DNA from 3 places in the Peribacillus sp. S4 genome. Region 2 is predicted to be linked to each of the others. Evidence: riboswitches for the same ligand, from Rfam matches in the RefSeq annotation. Region 2 holds a riboswitch; each other region holds the start of a gene.
The links. A riboswitch is a leader RNA that binds a small molecule or an ion and turns the genes downstream of it on or off. The one in region 2 is predicted to bind cobalamin.
Positions count from the first base shown of each region.

Region 1 (4,450 bases), 2.4 Mb from region 2:
CTTTTGCACGTAGAAAAATATCTAAGGCTTCATGCAGTGTGTATTCAATCGTGAAACTTTCAGTAGTCTTACTGGTCAATTTCCGTTCCTTTAACGCTGTTCCACGCTGTTTAATAACGTGTTTTTTCATGAAAAAAAGCACCTCCAAACATAGAAAAATAATAGTGATATGGAATATCACTGTTTCCTACGTACAGAAATGCTTTTATCCTACATACAATTTCCGGCTTTTACGGTCATACCAACAGAAAAAAACCCTGCTACAACACGGAGAAACCGCATTATAACAGGGCTTATAAACTTTAGCGTCCCAGATAGGAATCGAACCTACGACCTACAGCTTAGGAGGCTGTCGCTCTATCCTGCTGAGCTACTGGGACATATATTAAAGTCGACGACTTATTTATTATATTTCTTATAGGCAAACTTTTCAAGCTAATAGCACATACTTATGAAAAAAAATCCTCATGAATGTTTAGCGTGTCGCTAAGCTTTCGTTTTTCCTCTTTTTTCATTAAATGGAATACTTTATTGCCCGCTGGTTTTCTGGTACTATTATACTATAAAAAAATCAGGAGAATGATAGTGAAAAAATATAGAGTGTTAAGGATGGCGGCATTGCTGGGGGTTTTGATTTTACCTGGATGCTCACAAGGGATTTTAGAGGGGATAGGCACAAAGACGGCTGCACCGATTGCGGAAGATGACATTGAAGTGGCCGAAGCGGCTGAGAATGGGACCGGGCAGGATTCGGAGGGGCAAATCGATACGGGAGACTGGTTAAAGGCCGAGTCCCCGGTCCAGCTCCCGATATTGATGTATCACAGCATTTCCCAAGGGAATGGCCTTCGGGTTCCAAGGGAGGAATTCCGATCACAGATGGCTTGGCTTCGGGAGAATGGTTACTATACATTATCCCCTGAAGAAGCATTCCTCGTTTTAACCGAGAATCGGATGCCAAGTGAGAAGTGCGTCTGGATTACTTTTGATGATGGCTATACAGATAACTACACGGAGGCCTTCCCGATATTAAAAGAACATGATATGAAATCAACTGTCTTCATGATCGGGAAGTCCATTGATAATGGCCATCACCTGACTGAAAATCAAATGTTGGAGATGAGCAGGGATGGGATTTCAATTGAAAGCCATACCATCAGCCATTTGGAGCTGAACCGCATGACGGCAGAGCAGCAAGAAGCGGAAATGGTTCAGTCGAAGGTGCTGTTCGACCATATCCTCGACCAGGACACGACAGTTCTTTCCTATCCGGTTGGCCGGTATAACGAAGAGAGTCTCAGGCTGTCAGAAGAAGCTGGATACAAGATGGCAGTCACTACCGACCCTGGGGGAGCTTCAAGCGACCAAGGGATGCATGCTCTGCATCGAGTTCGGATTTCACCAGGGTTATCGATCAATGGGTTTGCGTCGCTGATTGAAAATGCTGCAAAGCATTGAAGGTGGAAGGGTCATTTCGCACTTGTTCAGAAAAATCATATAATAATCGATTCTTACATGGTGTATAATGAAGGCAGTGAAAATTATATACATATGAACGATTTGGTGTCTTAATGACTTAATAGGGAAGTTGGTGAAATGCCAACGCGGTCCCGCCACTGTATATGGGAGCTGACGGCTGTGTACCACTGTATGAGATATGGGAAGGTGCCGTTGACGATGACCATGAGCCAGGAGACCTGCCAGAATTCGTACACCTGTAACCTACGCGGATGGGAAGGTGTGTGGCAGACCCTAAGAAAGAGTCCGTATTGATATTGTTGCCATGCAAGCATCTTCCGTTTAACGGGAGATGCTTTTTATTTTGGGGGTATCTTCCAGTATTGGTTTTCTCTGTTAGGTATGAAGAAATTAAATAAAAAGATTGTGGGGAATGAAAATGAAGAAGATTTTTGGTCTGATACTGTTAATGTTGCTTACTGCAGGCATGATGGTAGGCTGCGGTGGTGCTGCTGATGAAGGAAAAGAAAAAGAGCAAACGAATCATGCTCAACACGAGGCTTTCCCGATTACGATTAAAGATGCAAGTGGGGAAAAGGTAACGATAGAAAAAGAACCGAAGAAAATCGTTTCGTTGATACCAAGTAATACGGAAGTGGTCTTTGCACTTGGTTTGGGTAAAAAGGTCGTTGGTGTTTCCGACAATGATAATTACCCGGAAGAGACGAAAGAAATTGAAAAAGTTGGCGGAATGGAAATGAACACGGAGCTGATTGTCTCCATGAAGCCTGACCTTGTTCTTGCGCATGCATCAAGTGCCCATAATTCAAATGAGGGTTTACAGCAGCTTAAGGATGCTGGAATAGATGTGCTCGTAGTCAATGATGCACAAAGCTTTGACCAAGTCTATGAATCTATTGAAATGATTGGAAAGGCAACGGGAGAACATGATAAGGCAAACGAAATCGTTAAGGATATGAAAACGAAGCTCAAGGATATCCAGGAAAAAGCCAAATCCGTAAAGAAAGAGGATAGGAAGACCGTTTTAGTGGAAGTTTCGCCTTCACCGGAAATATACACACCTGGAAAAAATACGTTCATGAATGAGATGCTTCAGATTATTTCAGCGGATAATGCGGCTGCTGAATTGGACGGTTGGGCAAAAATTGATGAAGAGTCGATGATTGCTGCAAATCCTGATGTCATCATTACAACGTATGGTTATTATACGAAAGATGCAGTAAGTGAAGTGAAGGCCCGAAAAGGATGGCAAGACGTAAATGCTGTTAAGAATGGCCAAGTCTTTGATGTCCATTCTGACTTGGTGACCCGTTCCGGTCCACGCTTAATAGAAGGAGTAGAGGAACTTGCCAAAGCAGTCTATCCGAACCAATTTGACAACTAAATGGGCGTTTGCTTATTTGATTGCGTTGTTGATTTTGTTATTCGCAATGACGATAGGCATTTCCTTTGGTTCGGTGCCAGTTCCGATTCCCGTACTTATACAAATAATCGGCAAGGAGATTTTCCACTTGCCGATTTCTGCCGATCCGGATGTGATGCTTACGAATATCGTGATGAACATCCGCTTGCCGCGGGTGCTGCTCGCTGGTTTGGTTGGGGCATCACTTGCGATCGCGGGTGCGGCTTTTCAAGGTCTGCTCCGGAATCCGCTCGCTGATCCTTACACATTAGGTATTTCATCAGGAGCATCGGTCGGCGCCGTATTGACGATATTTTTGAATATATCACTGCCATTCATCGGTTTATATACTCTTCCGGCATTGAGCATCTTATGTTCAGTGCTCACGATGCTCTGCGTACTGACTTTTGCAAAAAGAATGGATCGGTCGATGAAAGTGGAAACGATCATTTTAACGGGAATCATTTTCAGCTCGTTTTTAAGTGCCTTCATTTCATTGATGATTGCGCTGACGGGTGATGAATTAAGACAAATCATCGGCTGGCTGATGGGAAGCGTCTCAATGCGCGGCTGGAATTATATCGTAATCATTTTGCCGTTTTTTATCATTGGCTCGTTGACCTTGATCATGAATACAAAAGAATTGAATGCGATGACTTTCGGGGAAGACCGGGCAAAACACTTAGGTGTGAACGTCAAGCGGCGGAAAATGTGGATCTTGATAGCCGGTTCGACATTGACAGGGGCAGCCGTTGCCGTTTCAGGGGCGATTGGTTTTGTAGGATTGGTCATTCCTCATTTTGTCCGAAAGATTTGGGGACCTGACCATAAACATTTGCTTCCGTTGTCATTGTTGATAGGAGGCGGATTCTTGATATTGGCCGATTTTGTAGCACGAACGATCATTGCCCCATCGGAACTGCCGATCGGGGTGATCACCTCACTTATCGGGGCACCTGCATTTGCGCTGATTTTATTAAAGAGACGGAGAGAAGGGTAAAAACGGATGCTTGAAGTAAAAGGGTTAACAGGTGGATATCACAACAAAGCTGTTTTGGACTCTGTCTCTTTTGATGTACATAAGGGGGAATTATTCGGGGTTCTTGGTCCTAATGGCAGCGGGAAAACGACGCTTTTAAGTATGCTTAGCGGGGTGCTTGATTATAAAGGCGGAAGCGTACGGATAAGCGGCAGGGATTTGAAGGATTATTCGTCAAAACAACTTGCACAGGTCATTGCCGTGCTCCCTCAACATTCCTCATTAGCTTTCTCCTATACAGTAAAAGAGACGGTCTCGCTTGGGCGATATGCCCATCAATCAGGTTGGTTCCATAGTTGGTCCGCAGAAGATGAATCGATTGTCCAGCGGGTGATGGAACAAACGGGAGTAGCTGATTTTCAGGATCTTCATTTTGATCGATTATCAGGAGGGGAAAGGCAGAGGGTCCTGCTGGCACAGGCCCTTGCCCAAGAGCCGGAAATCCTTTTTTTGGATGAGCCTACGAACCATTTGGATCTTTCCTATCAAAAAGATCTTCTTGATCTAATGAGGAAAATGGCAAAAGAGCA
Region 1 covers NZ_CP175708.1:5,476,232-5,480,681, reverse strand. Annotated here, with positions in the region: gene ACJ9PY_RS26355 (hypothetical protein) at 1-130, opposite strand, end outside; tRNA gene ACJ9PY_RS26350 (tRNA-Arg) at 307-380, opposite strand; gene ACJ9PY_RS26345 (polysaccharide deacetylase family protein) at 610-1,458, shown strand; cobalamin riboswitch at 1,545-1,720, shown strand; gene ACJ9PY_RS26340 (ABC transporter substrate-binding protein) at 1,892-2,863, shown strand; gene ACJ9PY_RS26335 (FecCD family ABC transporter permease) at 2,826-3,881, shown strand; gene ACJ9PY_RS26330 (heme ABC transporter ATP-binding protein) at 3,888-4,450, shown strand, end outside.
Region 1: linked by a shared signal. The riboswitch ahead of ACJ9PY_RS26340 (ABC transporter substrate-binding protein) and the one ahead of ACJ9PY_RS10975 ((2Fe-2S) ferredoxin domain-containing protein) in region 2 are both predicted to bind cobalamin.

Region 2 (4,450 bases):
GCCAATTAGCAATATCGCTGTCTCAGAATGTTCAGAGGTCGTATCGAATCCCGCTTCCTCAAGACGGTCTGTCAGGATCGTCAATACATCATGGTGGACCCCGATCGTTTGGCCGTATGTGAATTTCACTTCTGGATACTTGGTTTTCCCATCCTCTATTTCAGCTGGGATATGTAATTTCGAATGTCCTGCATGCAACAAAATGATCGGTATGACGATAACTTCAGTAGCCCCTCGTTTTACACAATTATCGATTCCTTTGGATATATTCGGTGCCGCAAATTCCAAGAAGCACGTTTCCACTATGAAACGCCCGTCCATTGCCGGAATCATATTTTCAATAAAATGACGGACTTCTTCATTTCCCGAAGCCAACCGGCTTCCGTGTCCTACGAACAAAACTGCTTTCATTTACTTTCCCCCTCTTGATTAGTCTTCACAAGGCGCAGGCTCTATGTTTATTTTGGGAGCGATGTCCTGATAAGAAAAATTCTGTATCTTTTTCGAACGTTTGAAGTATTTAAAAAGCCGCTCATTTGGATGGGCATTTTGCTTATACTCGCCGACAATGTCCGTGATCAGTTCTACAAGCTGTTCCGGTTCAATGCCTTCCGCTACCGGCTGACCCGGATGGGCTGTTCTTCCAACCGGTTTAGCTCCAAGAAATAAGTCGAACTTCCCTTTTCGGAAGACAATCCCGATATCATCCATCACAGCACTATAACAAGCCATCCCACACCCATTAAAACCGATGTTCAGTTCCTTGGGCATGCTCATTCCGCCAAGCACCCGGTGTATTTCGTCCGCATAAGGAATGGATTCCGCTTTTTCACCATCACAGAAATCACAGGCTTTTAATGTCAGTACATCCCCAATCGGCGACAAAAGAAAGTTTGCTGATTGCAATTTCCCCGTAATGACTTCCGGATCCATTGTCGGGATCTTTAAGACGATTTTATGATTTGGCGTATATTCCATCGTTCCCTTTTCCCCGACAACTTCCGCAAGTGTCATCATTTGTTTGGGAGTGAATTGTTTATTCGCCACACCTGGACTAACGGCAAGTTCGAATACCGACTCCATTTTTTGCTGAACAATCGGCTGAATGGACTGCTTAACGGCTTGACCCTTGACTCTTGACAGGGCCTCCATTGCCATTTCATAGGAAGCTGGCTTCTTTTCTGGTGCTTTTGTAAGTAATCCAACTCCTCCAGCGGAATCGGTTAAGGCTTCTTGATCTAATGCCCACGGTTCCGCTTCTTTTTGCAGTCGCTGATGCGGCTTCAATGTTTGCTTTTCCGAATTCAGCGTATATTTTCTCTGATAGCCTCTTGGTGTGATGATTTTGTCATCATATAAAAAGGTGGATGAATTACCGATAATGACGGTTGTCAACATTCCAATATCGTGATTCAACATATCCTGCAAATTGGTTATGACAATATCCTGCCTATCGCGATAAGCACTTTTCACCAACCCGACAGGTGTATCCGGCGAGCGGTAGCGAAGGAGAATCTTCTGTGTTTCAACAATTTGCCGGGTCCGCCTGCCGCTGCGCGGATTATAAAGCGCAATGACAAAGTCTGCCATTGCAGCTGCTTCAACCCTTTTAGCGATCAGTTCCCAAGGAGTTAAATGATCACTGAGGCTGATCGTACACGAATCGTGCATGACGGGCGCCCCAAGTAAAGACGCACATGAGTTGATTGCAGAAATGCCAGGAATGACTTCAATGCCCACTCCAGTTTCTTCTTTCCAGCCTTTTTCAATCAATACTTCATAAACCAACCCTGCCATCCCGTAAACTCCGGCATCCCCACTGGAAATCACCGCCACTTTCTTTCCCAGCTCCGCTTGTTTCACTGCTTCCTGTGCACGTGATACCTCTTCAGTCATCCCCGTACTAATGATCGTTTGATCTGTTAGCAGTCCCTGAATGAGTTCAACATAAGTTTTATAACCAATGATGTAGTCACTTTCTTGAAGGGCTTCGACGGCACGTTTGGTAATGTGTTCAAAATTCCCGGGCCCAAAGCCCACGACGAATAATTTACCGTTTGTACTCATTAAGACATCTCCTTTTACGCTTTGTTCTTTGAAATACCCGTATGAGCAGGAAAATCTGGATTAGGGGCCATTTCCCCGTCATTGTACTGATAGATCATCTGTGAAACAAACTCACCATCATCGATATTACTGACGATCTGCCGACCGAAATCAGGCGTTTCCACTCGATACCAGTTTCCTTGGGGATAGGCAATCACAACGCAGGCATCCTTACATCTTCCGTTACAGCGTGTCCTCGTTGTATGGATTTTCAGATCCAGTCCTTTTGAAGCAATTTCATCGCGAATCGCTTGGGTTACTTCTTCCCCGCCCTTTTTCATGCAGCTGCTCCCATTACAAATCAACAGATGCGTATTTGTACCCGTCAAGTTCCAAGTAGTCATCTTCTTCCTCCTAGGTTCAGGGAAAAGGCGAAATAAAAAACCTTAACATAAGAGTCAAGGTTTTAAAAAAACTATATGAATGAGGAGCCAAAGGCGAGCATGCCAAATCCTCCCAAAATCGTCATAGTCCTTCTACCTTTCCCTCCGAAAAGTATCATGCAATTTTAAAAGCAGGTTTCCTGGCTTACGCTTCATTTTACTTTGTCCCTTCCCGGCATCATGCCAGTGGCTATCGACAATTTCATCAGCGTTTACAGTAGCGGGGGCTGCATCGGATTTTCACCGATTTCCCTATTATCCCTTGCTTATTCACACAAGGGCACTTTTAAAATGAAATATTTGGTTTTATTATACATTTCAAACTAACTTAATCTATCATATAACAACTTTGTCAAAATTCAATAGTTTATTCCGACTGTTTAGAAAAGTTTAAACGTGTAAAACCAGTTACAATCCTATCCTCGCAACAAATTTCGGCCCCAAAAAAAAGATAGTGTAGCTGGAATTATTTCTTTATGGTACACTATACGAGAATTTTCTAAATAATTACATAAGTTTCATGGTGTTGAATTTCTCGGAATTCAGCTTAAAAGGGAAGCCGGTGAAAATCCGGAGCGGTCCCGCCACTGTAAAGGGAAGTTCCATTACGTTAACTTTAATCCACTGTCAAATGAGATGGGAAGGATGTAATGGGATGATGAACCGAAGCCAGGAGACCTGCCATGAAGCGTGAAACTGTTTCAGCCTACGAGGATGGGCGTGCGGATCAGGCAAAATGGCCCATGGTTGGTTCATGCTGCAAAATTCCTGTTCATTACGCACTTCTTTCCTTTGAGAGAAGTGCTTTTTAGTTTGGGCGCCGCTTTTCTTCTCAAGATTGATCAGAACAATTAAAAGTGTTGAAAGGAGAAAGAATGAAAAGAACCAATTGGAAAATTATTTATTTTGTCATTTTATTGCTTTTTGTCCCGAAACGGGCATTGGCCATGCATATCATGGAGGGCTTTTTACCCATAGAATGGGCTATATTCTGGTGGGCCGTGACGCTTCCATTTTTAATCTTGGGTTACCGGTCCATTAGGTCCAAAGTAAGGGAAAACCCAGAAGCAAAAATGATACTTGGCCTATCGGGCGCATTTGTATTTATATTATCGGCCCTAAAGATTCCTTCTGTTACGGGAAGTTCTTCGCACCCTACCGGAGTTGGTTTAGGTTCCATACTATTCGGACCATTGGCCATGAGTGTGGTCGGCTCCATCGTTCTGTTATTTCAAGCTGTTTTACTGGCACACGGAGGATTGACGACATTAGGGGCCAATGCATTCTCCATGGCCGTTTGCGGACCCTTCATTGCTTACTTTGTCTTCAAGGGCGCAACTAAATTGGGATGGTCTTTTTCACTTGCCGTATTCTTGGCAGCTGCTTTTGGGGATTTGGGCACCTATGTGGTAACTTCTGTTCAACTTGCTCTTGCTTTCCCTTCCGAGGTAGGGGGATTCATGGCCTCTTTCAGTAAATTTGCAGGGATTTTTGCCCTGACCCAAATTCCCTTGGCGATCAGTGAGGGGTTATTGACAGTCGTCGTAATGAATTTCTTGAAAAAATACAATCTAGGCGAATTGAAATTGCTGCGAGTTTTATCTAAGGAGGCCCGTTAAAATGAAAAAAAGTTTACTGCTGCTTTTCCTGGTTGTCATTCTTGCAACCTTACCGTTAATCACCCAACAAGGAACGGAATTTGGCGGTGCCGACGGCGAAGCCGAGGAAGCCATCACTAAGATCCATCCGGAGTACAAGCCATGGTTCAACAGTATTTGGGAGCCGCCAGGTGCAGAAACCGAAAGCTTATTATTTGCGCTTCAAGCTGCAATCGGAGCCGGCTTCATTGGATACTTCATTGGTGTGATGAGACAAAGGAATAAGCAAACCAAACAAGAATTGGCCGAAAAATCGAAGCATGTTACTCATTGATAAATATGCCTATTTCAATGGGCTAAAGG
Region 2 covers NZ_CP175708.1:2,300,499-2,304,948, reverse strand. Annotated here, with positions in the region: gene ACJ9PY_RS10985 (sirohydrochlorin chelatase) at 1-411, opposite strand, end outside; gene cobJ (precorrin-3B C(17)-methyltransferase) at 430-2,067, opposite strand; gene ACJ9PY_RS10975 ((2Fe-2S) ferredoxin domain-containing protein) at 2,082-2,450, opposite strand; cobalamin riboswitch at 2,602-2,792, opposite strand; cobalamin riboswitch at 2,994-3,190, shown strand; gene ACJ9PY_RS10970 (hypothetical protein) at 3,173-3,301, shown strand; gene ACJ9PY_RS10965 (energy-coupling factor ABC transporter permease) at 3,365-4,108, shown strand; gene ACJ9PY_RS10960 (energy-coupling factor ABC transporter substrate-binding protein) at 4,110-4,421, shown strand; gene cbiQ (cobalt ECF transporter T component CbiQ) at 4,408-4,450, shown strand, end outside.

Region 3 (4,450 bases), 1.5 Mb from region 2:
TTTTTCAGGGAAGCGACGGTTTCCGGGATACCCCTTGTTTTCAGGCCGCAGTCGGGATTGATCCAAAACTGGTCTTTATCCAATACCTTGATGCCCCGTTCAATCATATCGACCATTTCTTCCACTGCCGGCACACGCGGGCTGTGAATATCATACACCCCCAGGCCAATGCCTTTTTCATATGTTTTTTCCTCGAATGCGGAAGCGAGCTCCCCATGACTGCGGGATGTTTCGATGGAAATTACATCGGCATCGAGGGAGGAGATGACATCCATGAAACTGTTGAAGTCGCAATAGCACATATGCGTGTGAATTTGGGTTGTATCCTCCACGCTAGATGTGGATATCAAGAATGAATTCACTGCCCAGTTCAAATACTCGTCGCGATCGCTTTTTTTCAATGGCAGACCTTCTCTAAGTGCAGGCTCATCAACCTGAATCATTTTAATTCCAGCAGATTCCAAGGCAATGACTTCTTTTTCTAAAGCGAGCGCCAGCTGAAAGCAAACATCCTCCCTGGAAATATCATCACGGACAAAGGACCAGTTCAAAATCGTAACAGGACCTGTCAGCATTCCCTTCACCGTCTTCTTCGTCAGTGATTGTGCGTATACACTTTCCCTGACTGTCATCGGTTCGATGAAATGGATGTCGCCGTAGATGACTGGCGGTTTCACGCAGCGGGATCCATAGGATTGTACCCAACCCTTTTCTAAAAAGACGAATCCGCCTAATTTATGACCGAAGTATTCAACCATATCCGTCCGTTCGAATTCCCCATGAACGAGAACATCCAAACCGATTTCTTCTTGGATTTCGATCCACCTGCCGATTTCTTCGTTAACGAATGTTTCATATTGCTTGGCTGTCCATTCTCCTCTATTGAATTTCCCGCGTGCTTGTTTAACTTCAAATGTCTGCGGAAAGCTGCCGATCGTAGTCGAAGGGAGAAAAGGCAATTTGAAAAATTCCTGTTGTTTTTGGTAACGGTCTTTAAATGGAAGCTGACGGCCGGCGGTCCTGTTTTTAACCTTTTCGACATTGGATTGTACAGACCGGTGATTTCGGACATTTGAATTGGCTAACGTTTGAATCGTAAATTTATTGACATCGACTTTTTCGGCGATTGCTTCAATGCCTTGATTATTCCCTTTGACCAAAAGTGTGATTTCCTCAAGTTTCTCATCAGCGAAAGCAAGGGCCTCTTTCACTTCTTTTGAAAGGGCGGTTTCATTACGAACGGTCACCGGGACATGAAGCAGGGAGCAAGAGGGCTGTAGCCAGATTTGGTCCTCGGCTACCTGTTTCTTAAGTGTCTCGATCAATTCGATTTTTTTGGATAAATCGGATAGCCAAATGTTTTTTCCGTCAATCACACCCGCTGCAAGCACTTTGTCCTTTGGGAAGCCGAACGCCTCAAGATTACTTAAATTCCTCCCTTTATCATGTACAAAATCAAGACCGATTCCTTGGACTTTTAATTCGATGACTTCTTGATAGTGTTCCACGGCATCAAAGTATGTTTGTAGCATGATGTTAAGGTTTGGTGCTGCTTCATTCAGTTTATCATAGAGGTAAGTAACGGTTTGCATATCATCTTTGGAAATGGATGAAACAAGGGAAGGTTCGTCCATTTGAACCCACTTCACGCCTTCTTGCTCCAACTCCCGCAGGATTTGCGTGTATAGGGGAAGCAGTCTCAGGATGATGCCAGGGATTTCCTGTTTATTGAAGCCTTTTGAAAGGGAGAGGAAAGTATAAGGTCCGATCAAAACGGGCTTCGTTTCGATCCCTAGCTTTTCCTTGGCTTCCCGATATGCTGTAAGTGGTTTATTTTCTGTTAAAGTAAGCTGTGCCAGTTTTAATTCAGGGACAATATAGTGATAGTTTGTATTGAACCATTTCGTCATTTCTGAAGCGACTTCATCATTGTTTCCCCGGGCCATTGAATAATAAACGGAAAGGGGGACACTTCCGCCTTCATAAGCTGAATAACGTTCAGGAACAAGACCGAACATGACGGACATATCGAGCATTTGATCATAGAAAGTGAAGTCGTTGACAGGGATGATATCAATGCCCCGTTGCTGCTGTTTTTGTAAGTTGCCTATACGGATTGCCTTTAGTTGTGCCGTAAATTCCGCTTCATCGATTTTACCTGACCAGTATGCTTCCAATGTACGTTTCCATTCACGATTTTCCCCGATTCGAGGGTAACCCAAACTGCTGCTCTTCAAAATTCCCATCCTCCTACATTCAATTAATCGAACAAAAAAAGCATTCCTAACCGTCAAAAAAGAAAGTTAGAAATGCTTAAAATAAAGAGGCATGCAAAATGCCCCTTACAATTATAAGGTCCCTAACACCTCCCTATTTCCCGTAGGTTAAAACAGTGTTGTCGAAATAGGCAGGTCTCCTGACTTAGGGAATATCATTAGCGGCTGGCCTTCCCAATCCGTTGATCAGTGGCATATTGATTGACGCTAACATTCCCATTACAGTGGCGGGACCGTGCCGGAATTACACCGGACTTCCCTTTTAATCCTAATGAAATTAGGAACCTATTTCCACATATGAAATTTTGCAAAACCTGCCTTGTTAACTGTTTGCAGGTCAAATATTTATAAAATAAAAACTATTATAAAAATTTAGACAATCTTAACATATCCGACCAAAAGGGTCAACATGGAAAAAGGATTAGGGAAAGTTTCCGTTTAATGCGTTTGTCGGTGATAAGGCTGATTCCTAAAAAGAATATATTGTTTGGACAGGGAGTATGTATAGAGGAAGTGGCGTTTTGAAATGGGGCGTGGGGGATGACTTTCTACATCTTGATTGCAGGGATCATTTTTTGCATGGTGATGAGCATTCGTACGTTATTTCTTGTTGAGTCGGGAGGAAAGAAATTTTCTCTTGAGGATATGCTGTGGCTTGGCAATTTATATGCGACGATATTAGTTGGATTTGCACTGATTTATTTATTATACGAGCTTCAGAATCATTCGGTGATTCTTGATATGGGCAATCGGTTGGATGGGACTTTCTATGAGCAATTGAAGACTTCTTTTTATTTTAGTGCGATGACGATGTTTTCTGTAGGGTATGGAGATATAGCCCCAATTGGCATGGGAAGGATGATAGCTACCATTCAGGCCTTCATTGGGTATACACTGCCGGCAGCGTTCGTGATTCGTACGGTGATCGATCTGGAGCAGAAAGATAGGAAGGATAAATGAAAGTTGTGTTTCTTTCGATTATTGGGTACTCTTACCATAATGAAAGAAATGGAGGGTTCAATATGACTGTTAAAATTGGCGAAAAAGCACCTGATTTCAAACTCCCTGCAAACAATGGTGAAATGGTTTCCCTATCGGATTTTAAGGGGAAAAACATTGTTTTATATTTTTACCCAAAAGACATGACGCCAGGTTGCACGACGGAGGCCTGTGATTTCCGGGACCATAATGAGCAATTCGAGGAATTGAACGCGGTCATCCTTGGTATCAGCCCAGATCCAGCGGCACGTCATGAAAAATTCATCGAAAAACATGGATTGCCTTTTCTGCTGCTGGCTGACGAAAATCATGAAGTGGCTGAATCATTTGATGTTTGGCAATTGAAAAAGAACTTCGGCAAGGAGTATATGGGCATTGAACGTTCAACTTTCCTGATTGATAAGGCTGGAAATGTAGTCAAAGAATGGCGAAAAGTAAAGGTTAAAGGCCACGTCGAAGAAGCGCTTGAAACTCTTCGCGAACTCGAAAAATAAGGGATAGGCAGATGAAGGATGAGAGGATAACGAAGCTTGCAGCCAGGCTGGTTCATCATTCGATACAATTACAGCCTAAAGAGAGAATCCTCATACGGGGGCATATCAACACGAAACCATTATTGAAAGAGTTGATTGATGAAATATACAGAGTGGGTGCTTATCCATATGTGGAACTCGAGGACGATGAGATAAGCCGCCACCTGTTACTAGGGAATGTGAAGGAGCAGCTTGACACAGCTTCGCAATGGGCCTTGAAGAAATATACGGATATCGATGCGGTCATCATCATCACTGGGGAAGAAAACAATGCGGAAATGACTGATGTTCCCATCGAGAGGCACCGTCTTCAAGGGGAGGCCATGAATTCCCCTACACTTTTTTATGTAAACAACCGACGTTGGGTCTTACTTAATTATCCCACCAAGGCAGCAGCGCAAAAAGCCGGCATGACCTTCAATAGGTACGAAGACTTTCTTTTGAACGTATGCACAATGGATTACGGGAAAATGGAGACGGCTTTGAAGCCGTTAAAACAATTGATGCAACGTACTGACAAAGTCAGGATTGTTTCACCAAGGACAGATTTGACCTTTTCCATCAAAGGCATGCCAGCCGTCATATGTGCCGGAAAAAAGAATTTACCGGATGGGGAAGTATTTACGGCACCCATAAAAGATA
Region 3 covers NZ_CP175708.1:812,886-817,335, forward strand. Annotated here, with positions in the region: gene metE (5-methyltetrahydropteroyltriglutamate--homocysteine S-methyltransferase) at 1-2,246, opposite strand, end outside; cobalamin riboswitch at 2,389-2,580, opposite strand; gene ACJ9PY_RS03855 (potassium channel family protein) at 2,817-3,236, shown strand; gene bcp (thioredoxin-dependent thiol peroxidase) at 3,299-3,769, shown strand; gene ACJ9PY_RS03865 (aminopeptidase) at 3,781-4,450, shown strand, end outside.
Region 3: linked by a shared signal. The riboswitch ahead of metE (5-methyltetrahydropteroyltriglutamate--homocysteine S-methyltransferase) and the one ahead of ACJ9PY_RS10975 ((2Fe-2S) ferredoxin domain-containing protein) in region 2 are both predicted to bind cobalamin.